3 regions of the Enterobacter chinensis genome follow, and region 2 is predicted to be linked to each of the others. Evidence: predicted binding sites of a transcription regulator. Region 2 holds the regulator's gene; each other region holds the start of a gene.
The links. The regulator sigma-54, encoded in region 2, starts transcription at its own class of promoters, with help from an activator protein. The targets are predictions, from matches to a motif close to GTTGGCACANNTTTCGCTNT.
Positions count from the first base shown of each region.

Region 1: a site for sigma-54 is predicted at 5,799-5,818, ahead of glnA (glutamate--ammonia ligase). Genes of this name have one in related genera too.
Region 3: a site for sigma-54 is predicted at 3,027-3,046, ahead of hypA (hydrogenase maturation nickel metallochaperone HypA). Genes of this name have one in related genera too.

Region 1 is NZ_JARDVI010000010.1:11,269-21,299, reverse strand. Features, by position in the region: gene PYW49_RS22375 (helix-turn-helix transcriptional regulator) at 30-647, shown strand; gene PYW49_RS22370 (autotransporter outer membrane beta-barrel domain-containing protein) at 718-3,648, shown strand; gene typA (ribosome-dependent GTPase TypA) at 3,703-5,526, opposite strand; gene glnA (glutamate--ammonia ligase) at 5,905-7,314, shown strand; gene glnL (nitrogen regulation protein NR(II)) at 7,485-8,534, shown strand; gene glnG (nitrogen regulation protein NR(I)) at 8,546-9,958, shown strand.
Region 2 is NZ_JARDVI010000003.1:72,616-82,646, forward strand. Features, by position in the region: gene lptG (LPS export ABC transporter permease LptG) at 1-637, shown strand, start outside; gene arcB (aerobic respiration two-component sensor histidine kinase ArcB) at 773-3,106, shown strand; gene elbB (isoprenoid biosynthesis glyoxalase ElbB) at 3,339-3,992, shown strand; gene mtgA (monofunctional biosynthetic peptidoglycan transglycosylase) at 3,989-4,714, shown strand; gene npr (PTS phosphocarrier protein NPr) at 4,753-5,025, opposite strand; gene rapZ (RNase adapter RapZ) at 5,022-5,876, opposite strand; gene ptsN (PTS IIA-like nitrogen regulatory protein PtsN) at 5,922-6,413, opposite strand; gene hpf (ribosome hibernation promoting factor) at 6,496-6,783, opposite strand; gene rpoN (RNA polymerase factor sigma-54) at 6,806-8,239, opposite strand; gene lptB (LPS export ABC transporter ATP-binding protein) at 8,287-9,012, opposite strand; gene lptA (lipopolysaccharide ABC transporter substrate-binding protein LptA) at 9,019-9,573, opposite strand; gene lptC (LPS export ABC transporter periplasmic protein LptC) at 9,542-10,031, opposite strand, start outside.
Region 3 is NZ_JARDVI010000003.1:543,423-553,453, forward strand. Features, by position in the region: gene hypE (hydrogenase expression/formation protein HypE) at 1-397, opposite strand, end outside; gene hypD (hydrogenase formation protein HypD) at 394-1,515, opposite strand; gene PYW49_RS11905 (HypC/HybG/HupF family hydrogenase formation chaperone) at 1,519-1,791, opposite strand; gene hypB (hydrogenase nickel incorporation protein HypB) at 1,782-2,645, opposite strand; gene hypA (hydrogenase maturation nickel metallochaperone HypA) at 2,649-2,999, opposite strand; gene hycA (formate hydrogenlyase regulator HycA) at 3,210-3,674, shown strand; gene PYW49_RS11925 (4Fe-4S dicluster domain-containing protein) at 3,745-4,353, shown strand; gene hycC (formate hydrogenlyase subunit 3) at 4,350-6,164, shown strand; gene PYW49_RS11935 (respiratory chain complex I subunit 1 family protein) at 6,166-7,089, shown strand; gene hycE (formate hydrogenlyase subunit HycE) at 7,105-8,814, shown strand; gene PYW49_RS11945 (formate hydrogenlyase complex iron-sulfur subunit) at 8,824-9,366, shown strand; gene hycG (formate hydrogenlyase subunit HycG) at 9,366-10,031, shown strand, end outside.

The sequences.
Region 1 (10,031 bases), on a different contig from region 2:
ACAATGAAAGTAAGACAGGAGTGGACTGGATGATAACATCGTCGCAAAAAGTTGTCCGCTGTATAAGCTGTGAATTGTCCTGTCAGTTATTTCCAGATAACGCAGTACGATCACAATACTGTGACAACGCCTCGTTCGCCGTTTGGCCGGCTGGTAATCATTTTTTAGAGATTGCAGTAGAAGATAAAATATTGCGAAGAAACAAGAATCACTTATCTCGTGGTTTTATTTTTGTAGACTTTTCGATGTACAACCTTCGCATACTTGCAAATCCACAATGGATTGAACGCCTGGCGATAACTAACATGAATATCGTTATTATCACCGACCGTAAACTGGAGGCGCTGGCTAATTACTTATTCACTCATCGCAGTGAAATAAAGGGAGTTATTTATTCGGACGATAATGACGTTATATTACAGGAAAAAATAAGTCATATTTTTTCCGGGAGACGTGTAAATAGCAGACGAGGAAATATCTTGAATGCTGTCGAATTCATGTTGCTTAACCGATTTATGTCAGGAGTGTGCCTTCAGGAGATTATAAAAACAAACAGTATTGATGTAAAAAAAATTTATGTTCATAAAGTACGGCTAGAGAGGAAGTTAGGTACCCGCATTCATAAAATTCTCGTTTCTATTTTGTAATTTCAACTAATTAATATACCCACATTTAATGGTGTGGAGGATGTTTTACGCCTGAAAGAAAGGGGCAGTTATGCCATATTTAATGAAACACTCACCTGTCGCTGTTGCGATTTCTCTGGCGTTATCGTCAGCGCTATTCACCGTCAATGCTGCGGTAATAGATTTTGCTAATTTACCCGCCTCCGGAGCGGTCACGGATCTGCCTGCAGAAATACAGGCGCTAATACCTGCAACGGCAAATGCGAACTTTAGCAAAAATACCACCGATCCTAACTATGTCTATCAGTACAGCCCGGGTAATATCCCGATCTACGGAGATGGTATTACTCTCGAAGGGCCAGGGGCGGAAGCCTTTGAGCATTCAGTTACCGTTATTCAGAACGCCACGTCCGGCAGTCCGGGGGTGATTTTTGGTGACGATCTGACTATTCGCACCCAGTCAAAAGTGGCGGCCAATAATGGCAGAGATGTCGACGGCATTCGTACGCATGGTATGAACACGCCGGACAACCCGGTGTTTATTATTACCGGCGATCGCACCCATATTTACGTTAATGGCCAAAGCGGTGACGGTATAAATGCCGGGTATAGCTCCTTCAGCCAGGGCTCTCTCGGCTCCGCCAATATTTATGTGGGTGACGATCTCTATATCGAAACTACCGGCAGCACCGGCCGCGGGGTTAGCGCTTATGCTTTGAATGACGCGTCGAAGGCCAAAAATAACGTTATCGTCGGCGATCGTGCACATATTGTTACGCGTGGCACCTACGCCGAGGGGATCCGCACCAACCAGAGCGGCTCATATGTCCGTCTGGGGGATGAGGCAACCATTGAAACGTACGGCGCATCGGCCTACGGCCTGTATGCAGGTTCTGCGTCAAAAATTGAGCTGGGAAAAAACGCAACCATTATTACTGACCAGAATAGCGCCTCCGGCATCTATTCAACCGGTTCATCTACCATCAACCTTGATGAGGGTGCCAGCATCACCACCAACGGCGCCAGCGCGCATGGCGTCTATGCCTACACCGGTGCGGTGAACCTTGGCGATAACGTCACTATTGCGGTAAACAGTAGCGAGAAAAGCAGCAGTTCCGCGCAAGCGCCGCATGGGATGTATGCCTGGTCACGCGGCGTGATAACGATGGAGGGTGGCGCAACCATTACCACCGCTGGCCAGCGCGAAAGCGGCAGTTATGTCATGAACGCTGGCAATGGCGGGATGATTGATGCATCCGCTGGGGGCAAATTCACCCTCAACGGCGATATTCTCTCCGCAGGCGGCATCGCGGCCACCAGCACACTTCCGGCACAAAACAGCACTATTACGCTGACAATGAGTGACAACTCATTGTGGAACGGGGCGTCCTTCATTGAGAGCAATGCCGCAGGCAGCGGTACCATCGCACTTACGATGAATGATGCCGTGTGGAATATGCGCGACAGTTCCACGCTGACCAGCCTGACGCTGAATGCGGGCGGCACGATTAATTTCCAGCATCCTGAAGATGAAGCATGGCAAACCCTGACCATCAACGATGATTACATCGGCAACGGCGGCAAGCTGGTTTTCAATACCGTGCTGTTTGACGATACCTCTGAAACGGACAAGCTGATCGTCGAAGGGAATACTTCCGGTCATACCGGGGTGGAAGTGAACAACATTGGCGGTACCGGCGCACAAACCGTAGAAGGGATTGAGATTGTCAGCGTTGGCGGTAACTCTGATGGGACGTTTGAGAAGGCCAGCCGTATCGTGGCAGGGGGTTATGACTATAACGTTGTGCAAAAAGGGAAAAACTGGTTCCTGACCAGCCTGGTTGAACCCGTTGACCCACCGGAAGACCCGGTAGACCCACCAGTTGACCCTGTTGACCCGCCAGTTGACCCGGTAGATCCACCTGTCGACCCTGTTGACCCACCGGTTGATCCGGTAATTCCGCCGGTCGACCCCGTAGACCCACCGGTTGACCCGGTTGTTCCGCCGCAGGAACCGGTACCGCCCGTTGCACCACCGAAAAGCGAGCACCAGTATCGCCCGGAATTTGGCAGCTATCTGGCGAACAGCTATGCGGCAAATACGCTGTTTATGACCCGCCTGCACGATCGTCTGGGTGAAACACAGTACACCGACATCCTCACGGGTGAGCAAAAAGTGACAAGCCTTTGGATGCGTAACGTCGGCGGCCATACGCGGTTTAAAGACGGCAGTGGCCAGTTAAAAACCACAGCCAATCGCTATGTACTCCAGATGGGAGGAGATGTGGCGCAATGGAGTTCCGACGGACTGGATCGCTGGCATCTTGGCCTGATGGCCGGCTATGGCAACAGCCAGAGCCGGAGCGTTTCCAGCCTGACCGGATACCACTCGCGTGGCGAAGTTAATGGCTATAGCGTAGGCCTGTATGGAACCTGGTACGCAAACGAAGCGGATAAAAGCGGTACCTACGTTGATAGCTGGATGCTGTATAACTGGTTCGATAACAAGGTGATGGGGCAGGATCAGGCCACTGAGAATTATCGCTCAAGTGGGGTGACCGCCTCTGTCGAAGCGGGATATAGCTTCAAGGTGGGCGAAAGCGAGCGTGACAGCTACTGGCTCCAGCCAAAAGCGCAGGTGGTGTGGATGGACGTGCAGGCTGACGACCATCGCGAACGCAACGGCACGCGGGTGAAAGACGAAACCCAAGGAAACCTGATGACACGTCTCGGCGTGAAGGCCTACATCAGCGGGCATAACGCGATTGACGACGGTAAATCCCGTACCTTCCAGCCGTTTATTGAGGCGAACTGGATCCACAATACTCAGACCACGCGCATCCGCATGGATGATGTCAGCAACGAGATGCGCGGTACGCGCAATATCGGTGAACTTAAAACGGGTGTGGAGGGACAAATTACGCCGCAACTGAGCGTCTGGGGCAACGTGGCTCAGCAGGTAGGTGATAAAGGCTTCAGCGATACGCAGGGAATGCTGGGGGTGAAATACAGCTTCAAATAACAACAAAAAAGCCGCTGATTTCTCAGCGGCTTTTTTTAATACGAATTAACCGTATTAGTCTTCTTTCGGACCGCGCATCGCACGTTTACGATCGTTTTCGGTCAGGTGACGTTTACGGATACGAATTGACTGTGGAGTCACTTCTACCAGTTCGTCATCATCGATGAATTCCAGAGCCTGCTCCAGAGTCATCTTGATCGGTGGAACCAGAACCGTTGCTTCGTCAGTACCGGACGCACGCATGTTGGTCAGTTTCTTACCGGTCAGGCAGTTTACGGTCAGGTCGTTAGAACGACTGTGAATACCGATGATCTGGCCTTCATACACTTCAGCACCGTGACCCAGGAACAGCTTACCGCGATCCTGCAGACCGAACAGCGCAAACGCAACCGCTTTACCCTGACCGTTGGAGATCAGCACGCCGTTGTTACGCTGGCCCACTTCGCCCGGACGAACGTCGTCGTAGTGGCTGAAGGTGGAGTACAGCAGACCGGTACCGGAGGTCATGGTCATGAACTCTGAACGGAAGCCGATCAGACCACGGCTTGGGATCACGTAGTCGAGACGTACGCGGCCTTTGCCGTCTGGATTCATGTTTTTCAGGTCACCTTTACGCTCACCCAGTGCCTGCATCACAGAACCCTGGTGCTGCTCTTCAACGTCCAGCGTTACGTTTTCGAATGGCTCTTGTTTACGGCCATCGATCTCGCGGAAGATTACTTTCGGACGGGAAACCGCCATTTCGAAACCTTCACGACGCATGTTCTCAATCAGAACAGACAGGTGCAGCTCACCACGACCAGAAACACGGAATGCGTCTGCATCCGGAGTTTCTTCAACGCGCAGCGCAACGTTGTGCACCAACTCTTTGTTCAGGCGGTCAAGGATCTGACGAGAGGTAACGAACTTACCTTCTTTACCACAGAACGGAGAGGTGTTGACGTTGAAGAACATGGTTACGGTTGGTTCATCAACGGACAGGGCTGGCAGCGCTTCGACGTTCTGCGGATCGCAGATGGTGTCGGAGATGTTCAGCTCACCCAGACCGGTGATAGCGATGATATCGCCCGCTTCCGCAACGTCACTCTCGATACGCTCAAGGCCCAGGTGAGTCAGCACTTTACCCACTTTACCGTTACGGGTTTTGCCTTCGCTATCGATGATAGTGACCTGCTGGTTAGGCTTCACTTTACCGCGCTTGATACGACCAATGCCGATTACACCAACATAGTTGTTGTAATCGAGCTGAGAGATCTGCATCTGCAGGGTACCGTCGAGATCGACGTTTGGCGCAGGAACACGGTCAACAATCGCCTGGTACAGCGGGGTCATGTCTTCGGCCATGTCTTCGTGGTCCAGACCTGCGATACCGTTCAGCGCAGAAGCGTAAACGATAGGGAAGTCCAGCTGCTCGTCAGTCGCGTCGAGGTTAACGAACAGGTCGAATACCTGGTCCACAACCCAGTCAGGACGCGCGCCAGGACGGTCAACTTTGTTAATAACAACGATTGGCTTCAGACCATGGGCAAATGCTTTTTTGGTCACGAAGCGCGTCTGTGGCATTGGGCCATCCATTGCGTCAACGACCAGCAGAACGGAGTCTACCATGGACATTACACGTTCAACTTCACCACCGAAGTCGGCGTGCCCTGGGGTATCAACGATGTTGATACGGTAGTCATTCCATTTAATCGCGGTGTTTTTCGCGAGGATGGTAATCCCACGCTCTTTCTCCAAATCGTTGGAGTCCATCACGCGTTCTTGGGTTTCGGCACGAGCATCAAACGTACCGGATTGCTGCAGCAGCTTATCAACCAGGGTAGTTTTACCATGGTCAACGTGCGCGATGATGGCGATGTTACGCAAATTTTCGATCACAACTTTGCCTCAGGCATTTAGAAATAGCGCGTTATTGTACACGGATTAATCGCACTACAAAACAGGATCACAAACATCCCCCGCAAACAAGTATTGCAGAGATGCTTTGTGATCGCTTTCACGGAGCGGTAAAAGGGCACTTTAACGTAAATTGCACCAATATGGTGCTCAATGTTCACATTGAAGCACTATATTGGTGCAACAAATCCATTGTGGTGCAGCCCTTTTGCACTATGGTGCGCATGATAACGCCTTTTGGGGGTGTTTTAAAAGTTGGCACAGATTTCGCTTTATAAAAAATACATGGCAACAGCCAGTACAAACAGAAATTGAAGACCTCGTTACCACGACGACAATGACCAATCTGGAGAGTTAAGTATGTCCGCTGAACACGTTTTGACGATGCTGAACGAACATGAAGTGAAGTTTGTTGATCTGCGCTTCACCGATACCAAAGGTAAAGAACAGCACGTCACAATCCCTGCTCATCAGGTGAACGCCGAATTCTTTGAAGAAGGCAAAATGTTTGACGGCTCCTCCATTGGTGGCTGGAAAGGCATTAACGAATCTGACATGGTTCTGATGCCAGATGCGACCACTGCGCTCATTGACCCGTTCTTCGAAGAACCAACCCTGATCATCCGTTGCGACATCCTCGAGCCAGGCACCCTGCAGGGCTACGACCGCGACCCACGTTCTATCGCGAAACGCGCTGAAGAGTACCTGCGTTCTACCGGCATCGCAGACACCGTTCTGTTCGGGCCAGAGCCAGAGTTCTTCCTGTTTGACGACATCCGTTTCGGCGCTTCAATTTCTGGTTCCCACGTGGCTATCGATGACATCGAAGGCGCATGGAACTCTTCCACCAAATACGAAGGTGGTAACAAAGGTCACCGTCCTGGCGTGAAAGGCGGTTACTTCCCGGTTCCTCCGGTCGATTCTTCACAGGACATCCGTTCTACCATGTGTCTGATCATGGAAGAGATGGGCCTGGTTGTTGAAGCACATCACCACGAAGTGGCGACTGCTGGCCAGAACGAAATCGCTACCCGCTTCAACACTATGACCAAAAAAGCGGATGAGATTCAGATCTACAAATACGTTGTGCACAACGTTGCGCACCGTTTCGGTAAAACCGCGACCTTCATGCCAAAACCAATGTTTGGCGACAACGGTTCCGGTATGCACTGCCACATGTCTCTGTCCAAGAACGGTACCAACCTGTTCTCTGGCGACAAGTATGCCGGTCTGTCTGAGCAGGCGCTGCACTACATCGGTGGTGTTATCAAACACGCTAAAGCGATCAACGCCCTGGCGAACCCAACCACTAACTCCTACAAGCGTCTGGTCCCGGGCTACGAAGCGCCAGTGATGCTGGCCTACTCTGCACGTAACCGTTCTGCTTCTATCCGTATCCCGGTTGTTGCGTCTCCGAAAGCGCGTCGTATCGAAGTACGCTTCCCGGATCCAGCGGCTAACCCATACCTGTGCTTCGCAGCACTGCTGATGGCGGGTCTGGACGGTATCAAGAACAAGATCCACCCAGGCGAAGCGATGGACAAAAACCTGTATGACCTGCCGCCAGAAGAAGCGAAAGAGATCCCACAGGTTGCTGGCTCTCTGGAAGAAGCCCTGCAGGCGCTGGACGCAGACCGTGAGTTCCTGACTGCCGGTGGCGTGTTCACTGATGAAGCGATCGACGCTTACATCGCTCTGCGTATTGAAGAGAACGACCGTGTGCGTATGACTCCACACCCGGTTGAGTTCGAGCTGTACTACAGCGTTTAATAAAGTTGTTTTACCCGGCGTGACAAGCGCCGGGAGTAGTTGCCGTGGAAACTTTTAGCCCATCTCCGGATGGGCTTTTTTCTCCACCAACAATCTGATCTCACGCGCTTTTTACGCCGAAAACGCTATACTGCACTAAATTAGTGCAAACAACTCCAGGAGACTGCTGAATGGCAACTGGCACGCTGCCCGATGCTGGGCAGATCCTCAATTCTTTGATTAACAGCATCTTGCTGGTCGATGACGAGCTGGCCGTTCATTACGCCAACCCGGCGGCGCAGCAATTGCTTGCCCAAAGCGCACGTAAACTGTTCGGCACCCCGCTTCCGGAATTACTGAGCTATTTTTCGCTGAATATTGGCCTGATGCAGGAAAGTTTGCAGGCTGGTCAGGGGTTCACGGATAACGAAGTGACGCTGGTTATCGACGGGCGCTCGCATATCCTGTCGCTGACCGCGCAACGTCTTCCCGAAGGCATGATCCTGCTTGAAATGGCGCCGATGGATAATCAGCGTCGACTGAGTCAGGAGCAGCTTCAGCATGCGCAGCAAATTGCTGCCCGAGACCTGGTGCGTGGTCTGGCGCATGAAATCAAAAATCCGTTGGGTGGGTTACGCGGCGCAGCGCAGCTTCTGACCAAGGCGCTGCCCGACCCTGCGCTTGCGGAGTACACCAACGTCATCATTGAGCAGGCGGACCGACTGCGTAATCTGGTTGACCGTCTTCTCGGGCCGCAGCAGCCGGGAATGCATGTCACAGAAAGCATTCATAAAGTGGCTGAACGGGTGGTGAAGCTTGTCTCGATGGAGTTGCCGGAGAACGTCACGCTGGTACGTGATTACGACCCAAGCCTGCCGGAACTGGCGCATGACCCGGATCAGATTGAGCAGGTCCTGTTGAACATTGTGCGCAACGCGCTGCAGGCGCTGGGGCCGGAAGGGGGCGAGATTATTTTACGTACCCGCACCGCCTTCCAGCTCACGTTACACGGCGTGCGCTATCGACTGGCGGCCCGAATCGACGTCGAGGATAACGGGCCCGGTATTCCATCGCATCTGCAGGACACCCTGTTCTATCCGATGGTAAGCGGTCGCGAAGGCGGGACCGGCCTGGGCTTATCCATTGCCCGCAGTTTGATCGATCAACACTCTGGAAAAATTGAATTTACCAGTTGGCCGGGACATACCGAGTTTTCGGTTTTCCTGCCGATTAAAAAATAAAGGTGACGTTTATGCAACGAGGGATAGTCTGGGTAGTCGATGACGATAGCTCCATCCGTTGGGTGCTTGAACGCGCGCTCACAGGGGCAGGATTAAGCTGCACGACGTTTGAGAGCGGCAGCGAAGTGCTCGACGCACTCACCACCAAAACGCCGGACGTTCTGCTTTCGGATATTCGCATGCCGGGCATGGACGGGCTTGCGCTTTTAAAGCAGATCAAACAACGCCACCCTATGCTTCCGGTCATCATAATGACGGCACACTCCGATCTGGATGCCGCAGTGAGCGCCTATCAGCAAGGGGCGTTCGATTACCTGCCCAAACCGTTTGATATCGACGAAGCGGTGGCGCTGGTTGAGCGCGCGATTAGCCATTATCAGGAGCAGCAACAGCCGCGCCACGCGCCCGATTTTGGGCCAACGACTGACATAATCGGCGAAGCGCCGGCGATGCAGGATGTGTTTCGCATTATTGGCCGGTTATCCCGTTCGTCCATCAGCGTATTGATTAACGGTGAATCGGGAACCGGTAAAGAGCTAGTGGCACATGCATTGCACCGCCACAGCCCGCGGGCAAAAGCACCGTTTATCGCCCTGAATATGGCAGCAATCCCGAAGGATTTGATTGAGTCCGAACTGTTTGGCCATGAAAAAGGGGCGTTTACCGGCGCAAATACCATTCGCCAGGGGCGTTTCGAACAGGCTGATGGCGGCACGCTATTCCTGGATGAGATCGGCGATATGCCGCTGGATGTCCAGACCCGCCTGCTGCGCGTACTGGCCGATGGGCAGTTTTATCGCGTGGGCGGCTATGCACCGGTGAAGGTGGATGTGCGCATTATCGCCGCAACCCATCAGAACCTGGAGCAACGCGTGCAGGAGGGAAAATTCCGTGAGGATTTATTCCATCGCCTGAACGTCATTCGCGTTCATCTGCCACCGCTGCGTGAACGTCGTGAAGATATCCCCCGCCTGGCGCGTCATTTTCTGCAGGTGGCCGCCCGGGAACTGGGTGTGGAAGCCAAGCAACTTCACCCGGAAACCGATGCCGCCCTCACCCGCCTTGCGTGGCCGGGCAACGTGCGTCAGCTGGAAAATACCTGCCGCTGGTTAACCGTGATGGCTGCCGGGCAGGAAGTGCTGATTCAGGATTTACCGGCTGAGCTGTTTGAAGCGACCGCGCCTGAAAGCAGTACTGGTCACGCGCTGCCGGACAGCTGGGCGACGCTGCTGGCACAGTGGGCCGACCGCGCGCTGCGTTCCGGTCATCAAAACTTGTTGTCTGAAGCTCAGCCAGAGATGGAGCGTACGCTGTTAACTACCGCGCTTCGTCATACGCAGGGTCATAAGCAGGAGGCCGCTCGCCTGTTGGGATGGGGACGTAATACTCTGACGCGCAAGCTTAAAGAGTTGGGAATGGAGTGATCTTACGCCGCTGTGTAAAGGTTATTAATTGAGCGCAAATTGCCGTTATTTTGCGCTTTACTGTTCCGTTGAG
Region 2 (10,031 bases):
GCAAGGGTTATGGGCGAAAGATGGCAAAAGCTTCGTCTACATCGAACGTGTGAAAGGCAACGATGAGTTAGGCGGTGTCAGTATCTACGCTTTCAACGATCAGCGCCGTTTGCAGTCCGTCAGACACGCCTCTTCTGCGAAGTTTGACCCTGAAAATAAGCAATGGCGTTTGTCCCAGGTTGATGAGTCTGACCTGACAGATCCGAAACAGATCACCGGGTCTCAGACGGTGACCGGCACGTGGAAGACTAACCTCACGCCCGATAAGCTCGGCGTGGTGGCGCTGGATCCGGACGCGCTCTCCATCAGCGGTTTACACAACTATGTGAAATACCTGAAGTCGAGCGGGCAGGATGCGGGACGTTATCAGCTCAATATGTGGAGCAAAATCTTCCAGCCGATGTCTGTGGCGGTGATGATGCTGATGGCGCTGTCGTTTATCTTCGGCCCGTTGCGCAGTGTGCCGATGGGGGTACGCGTCGTGACCGGTATCAGCTTCGGTTTTGTGTTCTACGTGCTCGATCAGATCTTCGGTCCGCTGACGCTGGTGTATGGCATTCCGCCGATTATTGGTGCACTGCTGCCGAGCGCCAGTTTCCTCCTGATTAGCCTCTGGCTGCTTCTGAAACGCTCCTGATTGACCTCTCCTCGCTTCCGGTTAGCCGGGAGCGAGGCTAATCTCCTGTTTCACCCCGCATTTTTTCTCACATCCTTCAACGCCCCGTCGCGAATTTGAGTATTATTGAGCGATAAAGTCGTGAAGGGATCCTCTATGAAGCAAATTCGAATGCTTGCCCAGTACTACGTCGACCTGATGATGAAGCTCGGGCTGGTGCGTTTCTCCATGCTGCTGGCGCTGGCGCTGGTTGTGCTGGCCATTGTGGTGCAAATGGCCGTCACCATGGTTCTGCATGGTCAGGTCGAAAGTATCGACGTCATCCGCTCTATCTTCTTTGGCTTACTCATTACCCCCTGGGCGGTCTATTTCCTCTCCGTCGTCGTTGAGCAACTGGAAGAGTCCCGCCAGCGCCTGTCAAAACTGGTCGACAAACTGGAGGAGATGCGCGAGCGCGACCTGAAGCTCAACGTTCAGCTCAAAGACAACATTGCGCAGCTGAATCAGGAGATTTCAGATCGTGAGAAGGCGGAAGCCGAGCGTCAGGCCACGCTGGAGCAGCTGAAAGTCGAAATGAAAGAGCGTGAGGTCACGCAGATCCAGCTCGAGCAGCAATCCTCTTTCCTGCGTTCGTTCCTTGATGCCTCACCGGATCTGGTGTTCTATCGTAATGAAGATAAAGAGTTTTCCGGCTGTAACCGGGCGATGGAGCTGCTCACCGGGAAAAGCGAAAAGCAGCTGATTCACCTGAAGCCGCAGGACGTTTACTCCGAAGAGGCGGCCGCCAAGGTCATGGAGACGGACGAAAAAGTGTTCCGCCATAACGTCTCACTGACCTATGAACAGTGGCTGGATTATCCGGACGGACGTAAAGCCTGCTTCGAGATCCGTAAGGTGCCCTATTATGACCGTGTGGGGAAACGCCACGGCCTGATGGGCTTTGGCCGCGATATCACCGAGCGTAAGCGCTATCAGGATGCCCTTGAGCGCGCCAGCCGTGACAAAACCACCTTCATCTCGACCATCAGCCACGAACTTCGTACGCCGCTTAATGGCATTGTCGGGCTGAGCCGTATTCTGCTGGATACCGATCTGACCGCAGAGCAGGAAAAATACCTCAAAACCATTCATGTCTCGGCGGTCACGCTGGGTAATATCTTCAACGATATTATTGATATGGATAAGATGGAACGTCGTAAAGTTCAGCTTGATAACCAGCCTGTTGATTTCACCAGCTTCCTTGCCGATCTGGAAAACCTCTCCGGCTTGCAGGCGCAGCAGAAGGGGTTGAGCTTTGTCATGGATCCCACCCTGCCGCTGCCGCATAAAGTGGTGACTGACGGTACGCGACTGCGCCAGATCCTGTGGAACCTCATCAGCAACGCGGTGAAATTTACCCAGAAGGGGAAGGTAGCGGTGCGTATCCGCTATGACGAAGGCGACATGCTGCACTTCGAGGTGGAAGACTCCGGGATGGGTATTCCGCAGGAGGAGCAGGACAAAATTTTCGCGATGTACTACCAGGTGAAGGACAGCAATGGCGGGAAACCCGCCACCGGTACAGGCATTGGCCTGGCGGTGTCAAAACGGCTGGCGAAGAGTATGGGTGGCGATATCACCGTTGCCAGCCTGCCGGGCAAAGGATCAACCTTCACGCTGACGGTCCATGCGCCGGCGGTGGCGGAAGAGGTTGAGGATACCTTTGATAACGACGACATGCCGCTGCCTGCGCTGCACGTCCTGCTGGTGGAAGATATTGAGCTGAACGTGATTGTGGCGCGCTCTGTGCTGGAAAAATTGGGCAACAGCGTCGATGTCGCGATGACGGGTAAAGCCGCTCTGGAGATGTTTAAACCGGACGAATACGACCTCGTTCTGCTGGATATTCAATTACCGGATATGACCGGGCTGGATATCTCGCGTGAACTAACGCGCCAGTACGCGGCCGATGAACTGCCGCCGCTGGTTGCGTTGACGGCGAACGTACTGAAAGATAAAAAAGAGTATCTCGATGCCGGTATGGACGATGTACTCAGCAAGCCGCTGGCGGTGCCTGCTCTGACCGCCATGATTAAGAAGTTCTGGGATACCCATGATGAAGAGGAGAGCACCATGACGTCTGTTGATAGCGCAAAAGCCCAAACGATACTCGATACGGGAATGCTTGAGCAGTACATCGATCTGGTTGGTCCAAAACTGATTACCGACGGTCTGGCGGTGTTCGAAAAAATGATGCCTGGCTATCTGAGCGTGCTGGAATCAAACCTGACCGCCCGGGACCAGAAGGGCATCGTGGAAGAAGGACATAAAATCAAAGGTGCAGCCGGCTCGGTCGGTTTACGCCACCTGCAGCAGTTGGGTCAACAGATTCAGTCGCCTGATTTACCTGCCTGGGAAGATAACGTGGGTGATTGGGTTGAAGAGATGAAACAAGAGTGGCAAAACGATGTTGCAGTTCTTAAAGCCTGGGTCGATGCCAGAAAAAAATGACCCCGGCTTAACCGGGGTGCGCGAATACTGCGCCAACACCAGGGAAATCGTGGCTGCGCCTGTTTTTTAAAGTTATTTTCGAAAAGGCGCCGCCTGAAAAATTTAGGCCGCACGCAGATAAGATAGCAAATCTTAAATGGTTTGTTACATGAATCAGTGAAATGTGTGAAGCATAGCGTTTTAATCAAAATTATTAATGTGCTTCAGCAAGTTGCAGAAAAGGATCGTCATGATGAAAAAGATTGGTGTCGTGCTGAGCGGATGCGGTGTTTACGATGGTTCTGAGATACATGAAGCCGTCATCACGCTGCTGGCTTTGGCAAAACAGGGAGCAGAGGTTATTTGTTTTGCGCCAGACAAAAATCAGGCGGATGTAATTAATCATCTGACCGGTGAGCCGATGGCGGAAACCCGTAATGTACTGATTGAAGCCGCGCGTATTGCGCGAGGTGATATCCATCCTCTTATTCAGGCAGACGCCGCTGAGCTTGATGCGTTAATTGTGCCGGGTGGGTTTGGCGCTGCTAAAAATCTCAGCACCTTTGCCGCGCAGGGTGCGGAGTGTCAGATCGATCCTCATCTAAAAACGTTGTCGCAGGCCATGCACGCGGCGGGAAAACCGCTGGGCTTTATCTGCATCGCCCCGGCCATGCTGCCCAAAATTTTTGATTTCCCGCTGCGCCTGACTATCGGGACGGATATTGATACCGCAGAAATCGTCGAGGAAATGGGGGGCGAACACGTCCCGTGCCCGGTAGATGATATTGTGGTTGATGAAGATAACAAAATTGTCACCACGCCTGCCTATATGCTGGCGCAGAATATTGCAGAGGCCGCCTCAGGTATTGAAAAGCTGGTGGCTCGCGTGCTGGTGCTCACTGAATGAGACGTCAATTTGGCGCAGGCGCATGGGTGAAGCGTATTCTCTTGCGCATCGTTCTTGTGCTGGCGGTATTCTGGGGAGGCGGGCTGGCTTTATTCAGCATTATGCCGGTTCCGTTCTCTGCCGTTATGGTTGAGCGCCAGCTCGGCGCGTGGCTCACCGGCGATTTCAGCTATGTGGCCCACTCAGACTGGGTGAGCATGGACGCGATCTCACCGTTCATGGGGCTGGCGGTCATCGCGGCGGAGGATCAGAAATTCCCGGAGCACTGGGGGTTCGACGTTGCGGCCATTGAAAAGGCACTTGCCCATAACGAACGCCACGAAAACCGCGTGCGAGGCGCGTCAACGCTGTCACAACAGACGGCCAAAAACCTGTTTCTGTGGGATGGGCGAAGCTGGGTGCGAAAAGGGCTGGAAGCGGGGCTGACCCTGGGGATGGAAACAGTCTGGAGCAAAAAGCGCATCCTGACCGTCTATCTCAACGTCGCTGAATTTGGTGACGGCATATTTGGTGTGGAAGCTGCCGCACAGCGTTATTTTAATAAACCGGCCAGCCGTCTGAGTATGTCAGAAGCGGCACTCCTGGCGGCTGTTTTACCTAATCCCATCCGCTTTAAAGCCAGTGCCCCATCAGGGTACGTGCGAAGCCGACAGGCGTGGATCATGCGCCAGATGCGTCAGTTGGGAGGGGAAGGGTTTATGGAGCGCAATAAATTAATGTAGGGCGGGTAAGCGTAGCGCCACCCGCTGAATAGCAGACCTTAATCTTCGTCGAACCCTGCGTTAAACAAGGCAATCACCGCCGCCAGCGCTTCCTCTTCCTGAGGGCCGGTGGCTTCTACTTCAATCTGGCGCCCTTTGGCGGAATCCAGCATCAGCAGCGCGATCACGCTGTTTGCTTCCGCTTCGGTACCTTCGTCATTCCGCAGCAGAACCTCAGCATCGAAACCCTGCATCAGCTCAAACAGTTTCATCGCCGGGCGTGCATGCATGCCCAGCTTGTTGGTGATCTCAACGGTTTGTTTTACGGTCATGTTTTACGTTTTTCCAGCGTGCGATGACGGGACTGAACGTTCTTCCCGCGCGAGCGGAAATAGTCGGCCAGCTGTTCGGCGATGTAAACCGAACGATGTTTACCGCCGGTACAGCCAATCGCCACCGTCAGGTAGCTGCGATTGTTTGTCTCCAGCATTGGTAACCATAGCTCAAGGTAGCTTCGCGTCTGGTAGATAAAATTGTGAACTTCTGTGTGCCTGTCGAGGAAGGCCGCGACGGGCTTATCCAGACCGGTCATTGGACGCAGTTTCGGATCCCAGTGCGGGTTCGGCAGGAAGCGCACATCGAAAACATAATCCGCATCAATCGGGATACCGTGCTTAAATCCAAAGGATTCGAACACCATCGTCAGTTCGCGCTCGCGCTTGCCCAACAGCCGGGTACGCAGCATTTCCGCCAGCTCGTGAACGGACATCTCCGAGGTGTCGACAATCAGGTCGGCACGAGAGCGCAGCGGCTCCAGCAGATCGCTCTCTTCATCGATAGCGCTCTCCAGAGAGAGGTTCTTACTGGAAAGCGGGTGCAGACGACGGGTATCGCTGTATCGGCGGATCAGGGTATTACGGTCTGCATCAAGGAACAGCAGCTGAGGCGAAAACGCCTCAGGCAGGTTACTCATCGCCTGCTCAAAAATTTCTGGCGATTCAGGCATATTACGAACGTCGATACTGACGGCGGCAGAGGTTTGTCTTTCCGCAAGCGTCCGAGCCAGGTCGGGCAATAACACGACCGGCAGGTTATCTACGCAGTAAAAACCCATGTCTTCCAGCGCGCGCAGAGCAACGGATTTCCCCGACCCTGAACGGCCACTGACAATCATCAGCACCATGTTCCGTTTCTCCTCAGGACAACAGATGTGAAGGCCATCTCCTGGTTATGCATCATCCTGATTGCCTTCTGCTTCAGTGATAATTTGATAGAGCTCTTCATCACTTTGGGCCGAGCGCAGTCGGCGGCAAATGGTTTTATCGGCCAGACGTTTTGCGACCAGCGACAGCGTATGCAGATGGGTTTTCGTTTGGTCGGCAGGAACCAGCAGCGCGAAGAGGAGATCGACGGGCTGGTTATCAATGGCATCGAAGGCGATAGGTGTTTCAAGCTGCACAAACACACCGACGGCGCGCAGGGTATCCTCTTCCAGTTTGCCGTGCGGGATCGCGATGCCGTTGCCGATACCGGTACTGCCCATTTTTTCACGGGTCAGGATCGCTTCGAACACCACCTGCGGCGGCAGGCCCAGCTGTTTTGCAGCCAGTTCACTGATGATCTCCAGCGCACGTTTTTTGCTCTGGCAGTGAACAGCACTGCGGGTACATTCCTGGTTAAGGACATTGCTCAGTTGAAGAGCGGAATCGTTGTTCATCATAATTTCACCTAAGCGCTAACTGTACAAATGGCCTGTTGTGTTTCACAACAGGCCGTCCTGCACCCGTTAACTGCCCGGACAATTAGTGTTGTTTCAGTTTATCTTTATGTTTATTGAGCTGTCGCGCAAGCTTATCAATCAAGCCGTCGATAGCAGCGTACATGTCCTGCCCTTCCGCACTGGCATGGAGTTCGCCCCCGTTAACATGCAGGGTGGCATCCGAGATATGAGTCACTTTCTCCACTTTCAACACAATATAGACCTGATTGATCCTTTCGAAATACTGCTCGAGTTTCGCAAACTTCGTGTTCACAAAGTCGCGTAAAGCCTCAGTAATTTCGACGTTTTGTCCAGTGATGTTGAGCTGCATAGTGTCTTCCTTATCGGTTGTGTCAGACCAGCTGTTTACGCTGGTTGGACGGCGGAATGGATAAAGACTCTCGATACTTCGCAACAGTACGACGTGCCACCATAATACCCTGATCGGACAGCATGGTGGTTAACTTACTGTCACTCAGTGGCTTCGCGGGGTTCTCCGCGGCGATCAACTTCTTCACCAGGGCACGAATCGCCGTTGACGACGCTTCGCCGCCGCCCTCGGTATTAACGTGGCTGGAGAAGAAATACTTAAGCTCAAAAATACCGCGCGGACTGTGCAGATACTTCTGCGTGGTTACACGGGAAATGGTTGATTCATGCATCTCGACGGCCTGGGCGATATCCGCCAGCACCATCGGTTTCATATACTCTTCGCCCTGCTCAAAGAAAGCCTGCTGCTGTTCGACAATGCAGCGGCTGACGCGTAGCAGCGTATCATTTCGGCTCTCCAGACTTTTGATCAACCATCGCGCTTCCTGCAAATTGCTACGAATATATTGATTGTCGGAGTCGTTACGCACGCTGGTGCACATGGAGGCATACTGCTGGTTGATTTGCAGGCGAGGGATGCTGTCAGAGTTCAGTTCAACGACCCATCGGTCATTGTGTTTTCTGACCAGCACATCCGGGATCACGTACTCGGGTTCGCTGGTCTGGATCGACTGACCGGGGCGCGGATCGAGCGACTGAATCAGATTCACCGCTTCTTTCAGCACGTCTTCTTTCAGGCGCGTGACGCGCATCAGGCTGCGGAAATCATGGTTAGCCAACAGATCCAGATGATCGCTAATGATGACGCGCGCCTCATCGAGCCATGGCGTCTCTTTGCTGAACTGAGAAAGCTGGATCAGCAGGCAGTCGCGCAGATCTTTTGCGGCCACGCCTACCGGATCGAAACGCTGGATGCGCTTCAGAACAGCTTCTACTTCCTCAAGCTCAATCTCTTCGTCGCCCATGCTTTCGAGGATATCGTCCAGCGTGACGGTTAAATAGCCCGTGTCATCCACGGCATCGACAATGGACGTGGCAATCGCACGATCGGTGTCGGAGAAGGGGGTCAGCTCCACCTGCCACATCAGGTAATCCTGAAGCGACTGGGTGGTTTCTCCCTGATAGACCGGTAGCTCATCGTCCTGGTAGTCTGCACGCGTACCGGAAGGGGTTCCGGCGGTGTAGATTTCGTCCCAACTGGCATCCAGCGGAAGCTCGTCCGGCATCTCTTTTTGTTCGAGTGCATCCGCGGTGTCGAGCGCTTCTGTATCCTGCGACTGCTGGGTTTCTACCTCGTCATGAAGATCGGTTTGTTCCAGCAGGGGATTACTGTCCAGCGCCTGCTGGAGCTCCTGCTGAAGTTCTAACGTGGACAGTTGCAACAGGCGAATTGCCTGCTGTAACTGCGGCGTCATCGCCAGTTGTTGGCTGAGCCTTAATTGCAAACCTTGCTTCATGTTCAGAGCATTTTTCTCCGGTTCGGCGTTACGTTACCTCTACCCTATCAGAGTCTGAAGTCTTCCCCAAGATAGACGCGCTTAACATGATCGTCTTCGAGGATCTGTTGCGGCGTACCGTGGGCGATCAGATTGCCCTGGCTCACAATATACGCGCGTTCACACACGGCCAGCGTTTCACGCACGTTGTGGTCGGTGATCAGTACGCCAAGCCCGCTGTCACGCAGGTGTTCAATGATTCGTTTAATGTCGATAACGGAGATCGGGTCAACGCCCGCAAACGGTTCATCCAGAAGGATAAATTTCGGGTTTGCGGCCAGCGCACGCGCAATCTCAACGCGGCGACGTTCACCCCCGGAGAGCGCCTGACCGAGGCTGTCACGCAGATGCTCAATGTGGAACTCTTCCATCAGCTCGTTAGCACGATCCTGACGCTGTTCGCTGGTCAGATCGTTACGAATTTGCAGGACCGCCATCAGGTTATCGTAAACGCTAAGACGACGGAAAATGGAAGCTTCCTGCGGCAGATAGCCGATCCCACGGCGCGCGCGCGCGTGCAGCGGCAGAAGACTGATGTCTTCATCGTCAATGACAATGTTGCCGGCATCGCGCGGCACAATGCCAACGACCATGTAGAAGGTTGTGGTTTTACCCGCACCATTAGGGCCAAGCAGGCCCACAATTTCGCCGGAGTTGACGGTCAGACTGACATCTTCTACGACACGGCGGCCCTTATAGGCCTTCGCGAGGTTTTTTGCAGTTAATGTTGCCATAACGAATTAGTTACTCTTCTTCTGTGCCGGGGCCTGGCCTTTGCCTTTGTCCTGCAGCTGCGACGGAACCAGTACGGTGGTGACGCGTTTGCCTTTCTCGCTGGAGGCCTGCATTTTTTGCTCTTTAACCAGATAGGTGATCTGGTCGCCGGTAATGTTGCTGTCCAGCTGTTCCAGATATGCATTCCCGGTCAGGATGACCAGATCTTTCGCCAGCTCATAGTGCATATGCGTGGCGTGGCCTTTCACCGGCTTGCCGTTGTCCTGCATCTGATAGAAGGTCGCCGGATTACCATAGCCATCGATAATCTCTTTGCCCTGCTCGCCACCCGGACGGGTAACGACCACTTTGTCGGCGTTAATTTTAATGGTGCCCTGGGTCATGACGACGTTACCCGTAAAGGTGACGACGTTACCCTGCATATCGAGAGACTGGGTGTCGGACTCGATATGGATCGGCTGGTCGGTATCGCCCGTTACAGCAAGCGCGGGGAGACTGGTTGCCAGCATCGCGCTGGCGATAATTACTTTAAGGCTGAGTTTGTTTGTTTTGAATTTCATAGGAGGTTCTAACCTTTTCAATCAGCTCGGCGTTTTTGCTGCGTAAGTTCCCGCGCATTCTTAAACCGCTGGAATTAAATGTTGTGCCATACAGTGTGACCAGATCCTGCGACGTCACGTCCTGGGTCACCAGGTTGATTTGGGCATTATCCGTCGTAATTTTTCGCAGTTGCGAGTCAGCGGTCAGGGCGTTGACTTCAACGTGACCATACAGATAAAGCATACGGTCATTTGTCAGTTTTGCCCGATCGGACTTAATTGACCACGTTGGCACTTTGTCTTTATCAAACGTGGTCATGACGGGCTGGGTAAACCACGAAATACCGTCATCTGAAAAATATTCAACATGCTGGGCAATCAGGCGATAGTTCAGCGCGCCTTCCGGGCTATAGACCACGGTGTCGCTGTGATCGCTTTTATAGGTTGGATCGTTAGTGTTGATCGCTTCCGTTTGCGTA
Region 3 (10,031 bases), 470 kb from region 2:
TGGTATCGCCGGTGACGATAGCAATTCCTGCCTCGCGTGCGGTCTGCGCCATGCTGTTGACCACCGCCGTGAGCGTCTCCATCGGTAACCCCTCTTCGAGAATAAACCCGCAGGAGAGGTAGCGCGGAATGGCTCCGCTGACGGCGACGTCGTTTGCCGTGCCGCAGACGGCGAGCTTGCCGATATCACCGCCCGGGAAGAACAGCGGGTCGATCACATAGCTGTCGGTGGAGAAGGCCAGCCTGTCGCCCTGCGCGGTGAGGGTCGCGAGGTCAATGCGCGCCTGGTCTTCCTGCTCGGCGAGCCAGGGGTTGTTAAAGGCTTCCAAAAAGAGCTGGTTAATCAGCTGCTGCATCGCCTGGCCACCACTCCCGTGCGCCATTTCAACCGTCTTCATGCTTCACACTCCTGATTACGGAACTGGTACCACGCGGCGCACGCCCCTTCGGAAGAGACCATGAGCGCGCCAAACGCCGTTTGCGGGTTACAAATGTTGCCGTATAGCGGGCAATGATGAGGCTTGCATTTACCGGTGAGCACCTCGCCACAGCGGGCGCGCGGGTCGTCGCAAACCTGCTGCGGCTGCGGGCGAAAATGCGCTTCGGCGTCGAACGCGCGATAGGCCGGCGTCAGGCGTACGCCGGATTCGGCAATCAGCCCCAGGCCACGCCATTCGCTGTCGCCTTCGACGCTAAACACGTCGGCTATCGCCTGCTGTGCCCGTTCATTTCCCGCATCCGGTACCACGCGGCGATACTGGTTTTCCACTGCACTCAGGGCCGCTATTTTCTGCTCAACCAGCATGGTGACACCTTGCAGTAGATCAAGTGGTTCGAAACCAGCGACCACTAACGGACGATTGTACTGTTCAGCGATAAAACCGTAGGCATCTGTGCCAATCACCATGCTGACATGCCCCGGTGCCAGAAAGGCATCAATTCCGTTTTCCGGCTCTTCCAGCAGGCTGCGCAGCGTGGGGATGAGCGTAATGTGCTGGCAGAAAAAGAAAAAGTTATCGACGCTGCGCGCTTTCGCCTGCTGCAGCGTGATGGCGGTGGCGGGCATGGTGGTTTCAAACCCCAGGCCAAAAAATACCACCTTGCGCGCAGGGTTATCTGCTGCCAGCGTCAGGGCATCCATCGGCGAATAGACGATCCGGATGTCTGCCCCGCGCGCTTTTGCCTGCAGCAGCGAGCCATTTTTCCCCGGCACGCGCATCGCGTCGCCAAAGGTGCAGAAAATGACGTCGGGCTGGCTGGCAATCTCAATACAGCTGTCGATGCGCCCCATCGGCAGAACGCAGACCGGGCAGCCGGGGCCGTGGATAAACTCGATGTTGTCCGGCAGCAGCTGGTCGAGGCCAAATTTGAAAATGGCGTGCGTGTGCCCGCCGCACACCTCCATGATCCGCAGCGGGTTTTCCGCCGTGTACTCCAGCAGCGCTGCGCGCGTTTTCAGATGCCCGATAAGCTGTAACACCTGCTCGGGCGCGCGGTACTCATCAACGTAACGCATATGCTACCGCTCCTCGCCGTACAGCAGCGCGCCCACGTCCGGCTCCACATCGAACATATTCTGTAGCGCATCCAGCGTGTCGCGGGCTTCTGCTTCGTTAATCACGCTCATGGCAAACCCCACATGCACTAACACCCACTGGCCGAGACGCGAAGCGCCGCTTTCATCGGTGCTGCCCACCAGCGTCAGGTCAACGTCGCGCAGGATGCCGCAGACCTCGACTTTGGCCTGGTTACCGTCGATGGAGTGAATCTGTCCCGGTACGCCTATGCACATCGTTCGTTCTCCAGCCAGTGTAGCCAGCTGTCCATGCCGTCGCCGCGCGTGGCGGAGACCAGCAGGATCTCAATCTCCGGATTCACCTCGCGGGCGTAGGCCAGACACTTATCCACGTCGAAATTCAGGTACGGCAGCAGGTCGACTTTGTTCAGCAGCATGATGGACGCGGCGGCAAACATATGCGGGTACTTCAGCGGCTTGTCTTCGCCTTCGGTCACCGAAAGCACCGCGACTTTATGCCGTTCACCCAGGTCGAAGCTCGCCGGGCAGACCAGGTTACCGACGTTTTCAATAAACAGGATGCCGTTATCCGCCAGCGGCAGACGCGGGGCGGCGTCGGCAATCATCTGCGCATCCAGGTGGCAGCCTTTGCCGGTGTTGACCTGAATCGCCGGGGTGCCGGTTTCGCGAATGCGCGCCGCGTCGTTAACGGTTTGCTGGTCGCCTTCTATCACCGCGCAGGAGACGCGTTCGTTCAGGCGTTTGAGCGTTTCCGTGAGCAGCGTGGTTTTGCCGGAGCCGGGGCTGGAGACCAGGTTCAGCACCAGCTGATTGCGGGTGGCAAAGCGGGCGCGGTTGCGGGCGGCGATCTGGTTATTTTTGTCCAGCACGTTGATTTCCACCTCCAGCATCTGGCGCTGGCTGATGCCCGGCGCGTGGGTACCCGCTTCGCCGTGGCCGTAGTGGAGATCGCCCGCAGCGGACTGTTGCACAGAGAAAGTGATACCGGTCAGTGCCGCAGAAGGACGTGGTGCAGGTGAAAAGGGCGCGGAGCGAAACGCGGAATGGGGGTGATGTTCATCCCCTTCTATATACAGGTTGCCTTCGGCGCAACCGCAAGTACTACACATACTTTACTCCTTCTCGATTTCGAGGCGTTGGATCTGCATGCCGTCATCCGCCACGATGCGCAGCCCGGTACTCTGGCACCGCGGACAGCGCTGAACCTTCGATGACAGCAGGGTGACGTACTGCTGGCACTGTTCGCACCAGCACTCCGCCTGCTGCTCTTCAATATGCAGTTCGCAACCTTCCGCCAGCGTGCCGCGGCACACCAGCTCAAAACAGAAATTCAGGGCGCTGGTCTCGACGCAGGAAAACGCCCCGACCTTCAGCCAGACGCCGGTGACGCGTTTCGCGTGGTTTTGCACTGCCTGCTGTTCGATAAGCTCCAGAGCCCGCTGGCAGAGGGTGATTTCGTGCATGACGCCTCCTCAATGAATTGCCCCGGTAATGCAATAACAGTGCCAGCTTGATTTTTGTTAAGGCGTGACGATGTCAACGCTGTCGAAATGACACGTCGACACCGCAGCGTTGACAGCGGTTTTGTAATTAAATCTATTTAAAATCAGAAGCATAAAAACTGGCATGGAATCTGCTTAACAGCCGCTATCTCCATTAAACGGAAACCTTCTATGACTATTTGGGAAATCAGCGAAAAAGCGGATTACATCGCGCAGCGTCATCAGCAGTTACAGGATCAGTGGCACCTCTACTGCAACTCTCTGGTTCAGGGCATCACCCTCTCGAAAGCGCGTCTGCACCACGCGATGAGCTGCGCGGCGCAGGGCGACATGCGCTTTGTCCTCTTCGGCCATTTCATCATCAACGTTACCCTGGCGGATAACTTCAACAGCCACACTATTGAGTATCTCCTCGAGACAAAAGACGGTGAAAAACAGTGTATTGCGAAGGCGCAGCTGATGGCCGATGGCATGGTGGACGGCCACGTCAGCAACCGCGATCGCCAGCAGGTGCTGGAGCACTATCTGGAAAAAATCGCGCCGGTTTATAACGGCCTGTACGCCGCCGTTGAGCACGATCTCCCGGTCAACCTGAAGCAGCTGATGGATGGAAATGCCTCAGCGAACGTGGCCTGACCCATGCGTGTCGAGAAGTGTCGACTAGACAGTTTTTCGTCAAAAATGACTATCACCAGAGGATGACCCGGTGAACCGTTTTGTAATTGCTGACTCGACGGTCTGCATTGGCTGTCGAACCTGTGAGGCGGCGTGTTCGGAAACGCATCGCCTGCATGGGCTGCAGTCCATGCCGCGCCTGCACGTCATGCGTGATGAAAAAGAGTCTGCCCCGCAGCTCTGCCATCACTGTGAAGATGCCCCCTGTGCGGGCGTCTGTCCTGTCAATGCCATCACCCGCGTTGATGGCGCTGTCCAGCTGAACGAAAGCCTGTGCGTAAGCTGCAAGCTGTGCGGCATTGCCTGCCCGTTCGGCGCGATTGAATTTTCCGGCAGCCGCCCGCTGCATATTCCGGCGAATGCCAACTCGCCAAAAGCCCCGCCCGCGCCGCCGGCGCCTGCACGCGTAAGCACGCTGCTGGACTGGGTGCCTGGGATCCGCGCCGTTGCGGTGAAGTGCGATCTGTGCAGCTTCGATGAGCAGGGACCGGCCTGCGTGCGCACCTGCCCAACCAAAGCATTGATTCTGGTTAACATTCGCGACATCGCGCGTACCAGCAAGCGTAAACGCGAGCTGACCATCAACAGTGATTTTGGCGACCTTTCTCTGCTACAGACGCTTAACGAGGGGGCGAAATGAACGCGGCGATGATGATTACCAGCGCGGTTGCCTATTTTGCTGCCGCCGCTGTTCTGGCGCAGCTCTTCTCTTTCCATAAAGCCCTCAGCGGCTGGATCGCCGGGATCGGCGGGGCGGTAGGTAGCCTGATGACGCTGGCAGCAGGCGGTGTTGTTCTGCTCGGCGGGCAATCCGTTGACGCACTAATGCCGCTGATTCGCCACACCATTGAGATCACGCCGTTGAACGCCATCTGGCTGGTGACGTTTGGCCTGTGCGGGCTGTTTATCAGCCTGTTCAATATTGACTGGCACCGCCACCCGCACGCTAAAGCCAACGGCCTGCTGGTCAACCTTTTAATGGCGACGGCGGTCTGCACCGTTATCGCCAGCAACCTCGGCGCGCTGGTGGTGATGGCGGAGATCATGGCGCTCTGCGCCGTGTTCCTGACGGGCTGCAGCGCCTCCGGCAAACTGTGGTTTGCGCTGGGACGCCTCGGGACGCTGCTGCTGGCGCTGGCCTGCTGGCTGGTGTGGCAACGCTTCGGCACGCTGGACTTCGCTGCGCTCAATGGCCATCCGCTGGGGAATGATGTCTGGCTGCTGAGCGTGATCGGCTTTGGCCTGCTCGCCGGAATCATCCCGCTGCACGGCTGGGTGCCGCAGGCGCATGCAAATGCCTCCGCGCCCGCCGCCGCGCTGTTTTCTGTGGTGGTCATGAAAGTGGGTCTGTTCGGGATTCTGGCGATTACGCTGACCGGCGGACAACCGCCGCTGTGGTGGGGCGTCGTGCTGCTGGTCGCCGGAATGATTACCGCGTTCGTCGGCGGCCTGTACGCGCTGATGGAGCACAATATCCAGCGTCTTCTGGCGTATCACACGCTGGAAAATATCGGCATCATTCTGCTCGGTATTGGCGCGGGCGTGACCGGGCTGGCGCTGAATCAACCAGCGCTGATTGCCGCCGGTTTTATCGGCGGTCTCTATCACCTCGTCAACCACAGCCTGTTTAAAAGCACCCTGTTCCTGGGCGCGGGAAGCGTCTGGTTCCGCACCGGCCATCGGGATATTGAAAAGCTCGGCGGGATTGGCAAAAAGATGCCGGTGATTTCACTGGCGATGCTGGTCGGGCTGATGGCGATGGCCGCGCTGCCGCCGCTGAACGGTTTTGCCGGGGAGTGGGTGATCTATCAGTCCTTCTTCGCGCTCGGCCAGAGCGACGCGTTTATCGCCCGTCTGCTGGGGCCGCTGCTGGCGGTCGGGCTGGCGATTACCGGGGCGCTGGCGGTGATGTGTATGGCGAAAGTCTACGGCGTCACTTTCCTCGGCGCGCCGCGCACCCGCGAAGCTGAAAATGCCTGCTGTGCACCGGTGTTGATGGGTGTGAGCGTGGTTGCGCTGGCGCTGTGCTGCATCGCGGGCGGCGTGGCTGCACCGTGGCTGCTGCCGCTGCTGGGAAGCGCTATTCCGCTGCCGCTGACCGTCGCGAATACCACCGTCTCTCAGCCCACGATCGCGCTGCTGCTGATTGGCGCACCGCTGCTGCCGCTCATCCTGATGCTGTTCTTCAAACGCGACCGACTTACCTCCCGCTCGCGCGGTGCGGCGTGGGCCTGCGGCTACGAGCATGAACAGTCGATGGTCATCACCGCCCACGGTTTCGCCATGCCGGTGAAAGAGAACTTTGCCGCCGTGCTGAAGCTGCGCCACTGGCTGAACCCGGTGGCGTGGGTGCCGGGATGGCAGAGCGCCGCCGCGCCTGCGCTGTTCCGCCGTCTGGCGGTCATCGAGCTGGCGGTGCTGGTAGTGATTGTGTTTTCACGAGGAGCCTGACATGAGTCTGTTACTGGCAATACTTCAGGCGCTGGTGCTTTTCGCCGTTGCGCCGCTGCTCTCCGGGGTGAGCCGCGTGGCGCGTGCCCGGATGCACAACCGTCGCGGGCCTGGCGTGCTTCAGGAGTACCGCGATCTCTTCAAACTGCTTTCTCGTCAGAGCGTGGCTCCGGACGCCGCCGGCTGGGTCTTCCGCCTGACGCCGTTTGTGATGGTGGGCGTGATGCTGACCATCGCCACAGCGCTGCCGGTGGTGACGGTGGGCTCGCCGCTGCCGGCGCTCGGGGATCTGATTACGCTGATTTACCTCTTCGCCATTGCCCGCTTCTTCTTTGCTATTGCGGGCCTGGACACCGGGAGCCCGTTTACCGGTATCGGTGCCAGCCGCGAGGCGATGCTGGGCGTGCTGGTTGAGCCGATCCTGCTGCTGGGGCTGTGGGTTGCCGCGCAGGTCGCGGGCTCAACCCATATCAGCTTTATCACCCACACCGTTTACCACTGGCCGGTTGCCCGCTCCATTCCGCTGGTGCTGGCGCTGTGCGCCTGCGCGTTCGCCACGTTTATCGAGATGGGCAAACTGCCGTTCGACCTTGCGGAAGCCGAGCAGGAATTACAGGAAGGACCGTTGACCGAGTACAGCGGCTACGGCTTTGCGGTACTGAAGTGGGGCATCAGCCTCAAACAGCTGGTGGTGCTGCAGATGTTTGTCGGCGTCTTTTTCCCGTGGGGGCAGATGACGCACTTCTCCGCTGGCGGTCTGGTGCTGGCCGTGTTGGTTGCCGTCCTTAAGCTGCTGGTTGGCGTGCTGGTGATTGCCCTGTTTGAAAACAGCATGGCGCGCCTGCGTTTTGTGGAAACGTCGCGCATCACCTGGGCCGGTTTTGGTTTTGCATTTTTAGCGTTCGTCTCCTTGCTGGTGGCGTGATTAAAGAGAGTTTTTATGTCTGAAGAAAAGAAAGGTCAGCAGTATCTCGCCGCGTTGCATCAGGCTTTCCCCGGCGTGGTGCTGGAGGAGTCCTGGCAAACCAAAGACCAGATAACCGTCACCGTAAAGGTGAACTATCTGCCGGAAGTGGTGGAGTTTCTCTACTACCAGCAGGGCGGCTGGCTGTCGGTGCTGTTCGGTAACGACGAGCGCCAGCTGTGCGGCAATTACGCCGTGTACTACGTGATGTCGATGGAGCAGGGCGAGAAGTGCTGGCTCACCGTGCGCGTCGAAGTCGATCCGAATAAGCCGGAATACCCGTCCGTCACGCCGCGCGTGCCCGCCGCCGTCTGGGGCGAACGCGAAGTGCGCGACATGTACGGCCTGGTGCCTGTCGGCCTGCCGGACGAGCGCCGTCTGGTGCTGCCGGACGACTGGCCGGATGAACTCTACCCGCTGCGCAAAGACAGCATGGACTACCGTCAGCGCCCGGCACCGACCACCGACAGCGAAACCTACGAATTCATTAACGAGCTGGGCAGCAAGAAGAACAACGTGGTGCCGATTGGCCCGCTGCACGTCACCTCCGACGAACCGGGCCACTTCCGCCTGTTCGTTGACGGCGAAAACATTATCGACGCCGACTACCGCCTGTTCTACGTCCATCGCGGCATGGAAAAGCTGGCGGAAACCCGCATGGGCTACAACGAAGTCACGTTTCTTTCCGATCGCGTGTGCGGCATCTGCGGCTTCGCCCACAGTACCGCCTACACCACCTCGGTGGAGAACGGCATGGGGATTGTGGTGCCGGAACGCGCGCAGATGATCCGCGCCATTCTGCTGGAGGTGGAGCGCCTGCACTCGCACCTGCTGAACCTCGGCCTGGCCTGCCACTTTGTGGGCTTTGATTCCGGGTTTATGCAGTTCTTCCGCGTGCGCGAAGCGTCGATGAAGATGGCGGAGATCCTCACCGGGGCGCGTAAAACTTACGGCCTGAACCTGATCGGCGGGATCCGCCGCGACCTGCTGAAAGACGACATGATCCAGACCCGTCAGCTTGCCCAGCAGATGCGCCGCGACGTGCAGGAGCTGGTGGACATGCTGCTCAGCACGCCAAACATCGAGCAGCGCACCGTAGGCATCGGCCGTCTTGACCCGCAAATCGCCCGCGACTTCAGCAATGTCGGCCCGATGGTGCGCGCCAGCGGCCACGCCCGCGATACCCGCGCCGATCACCCGTTTGTCGGCTACGGCCTGCTGCCGATGACCGTGCACAGCGAGCAGGGTTGCGACGTCATCTCTCGCCTGAAGGTGCGCATCAACGAGGTGTTCACCGCGCTGAATATGATCGACTTCGGTCTGGACAACCTGCCGGGCGGCCCGCTGATGGTGGAGGGCTTCACCTACATTCCGAACCGCTTCGCTCTCGGCTTTGCCGAAGCGCCGCGCGGGGACGATATCCACTGGAGCATGACCGGTGACAACCAGAAACTCTACCGCTGGCGCTGCCGTGCGGCCACTTACGCCAACTGGCCAACCCTGCGCTATATGCTGCGCGGCAACACCGTTTCTGACGCCCCGCTGATCATCGGCAGCCTTGACCCGTGCTACTCCTGCACCGACCGCATGACCGTCGTGGACGTTCGCAAGAAGAAAAGCCAGGTGGTGCCGTACAAAGAGCTTGAGCGCTACAGCATCGAGCGTAAGAACTCGCCGCTGAAATAAGGACTCGCCATGTTTACCTTTATCAAAAAAGTGATCAAAACCGGCACGCCCACCAGCCGCTATCCGCTGGAGCCGATGCCGGTCGATAAAAACTTTCGCGGCAAGCCGGAGCACAACCCGCAGCAGTGCATCGGCTGTGCGGCCTGCGTCAACGCCTGTCCGTCGAATGCGCTGACGGTGGAAACGGATCTCAAAACCGGCGAGCTGGCCTGGCAGTTTAACCTCGGGCGCTGCATCTTCTGCGGCCGCTGCGAAGAGGTCTGCCCGACGGTCGCCATTCGCCTGTCTCAGGAGTACGAGCTGGCGGTGTGGAAAAAAGAGGATTTCCTCCAGCAGTCGCGCTTTGACCTGTGCAACTGCCGCATCTGCCGGCGTCCGTTCGCGGTGCAAAAAGAGATCGACTATGCCATCGCCCTGCTGCAGCACAACGGTGACGCCCGCGCGGAACACCATCGTGAAAGCTTCGAAACCTGTCCGGAGTGCAAGCGTCAGAAGTGCCTGCTGCCGTCCGACCGTATTGATATCACCCGCCATATGAGAGAGGCCAGCTGATGGAAAACCTACTGGGCCCGCGCGACGCCAACGGCATTCCGGTGCCGATGACGGTGGACGAATCCATCGCCAGCATGAAGGCGTCGCTGCTGAAAAAAATCAAACGCTCGGCCTACGTCTACCGCGTGGACTGCGGCGGTTGCAACGGCTGCGAGATTGAGATCTTCGCCACGCTGTCGCCGCTGTTTGACGCCGAGCGCTTCGGCATCAAAGTGGTGCCGTCACCGCGTCATGCCGACATCCTGCTGTTCACCGGGGCGATGACCCGCGCCATGCGCTCGCCGGCGCTGCGGGCCTGGCAGTCCGCACCCGACCCGAAAATCTGCATCTCCTACGGCGCCTGCGGCAACAGCGGCGGCATCTTCCACGACCTTTACTGCGTCTGGGGCGGCACCGACAAAATTGTGCCAGTGGATGTCTACATTCCGGGCTGTCCGCCGACGCCTGCCGCGACGCTGTATGGCTTTGCCATGGCGCTCGGCCTGCTGGAGCAGAAAATCCACGCCCGCGAGCCGGGCGAGCTGGATAACCAGCCTGCGGCCATCCTGCACCCGGACATGGTGCAGCCGCTGCGGGTGAAAGTGGACCGCACGGCGCGCAGGCTGGCAGGTTATCGCTATGGCCGCCAGATTGCCGACGATTATCTGCGCCTGCTGAGCCAGGGC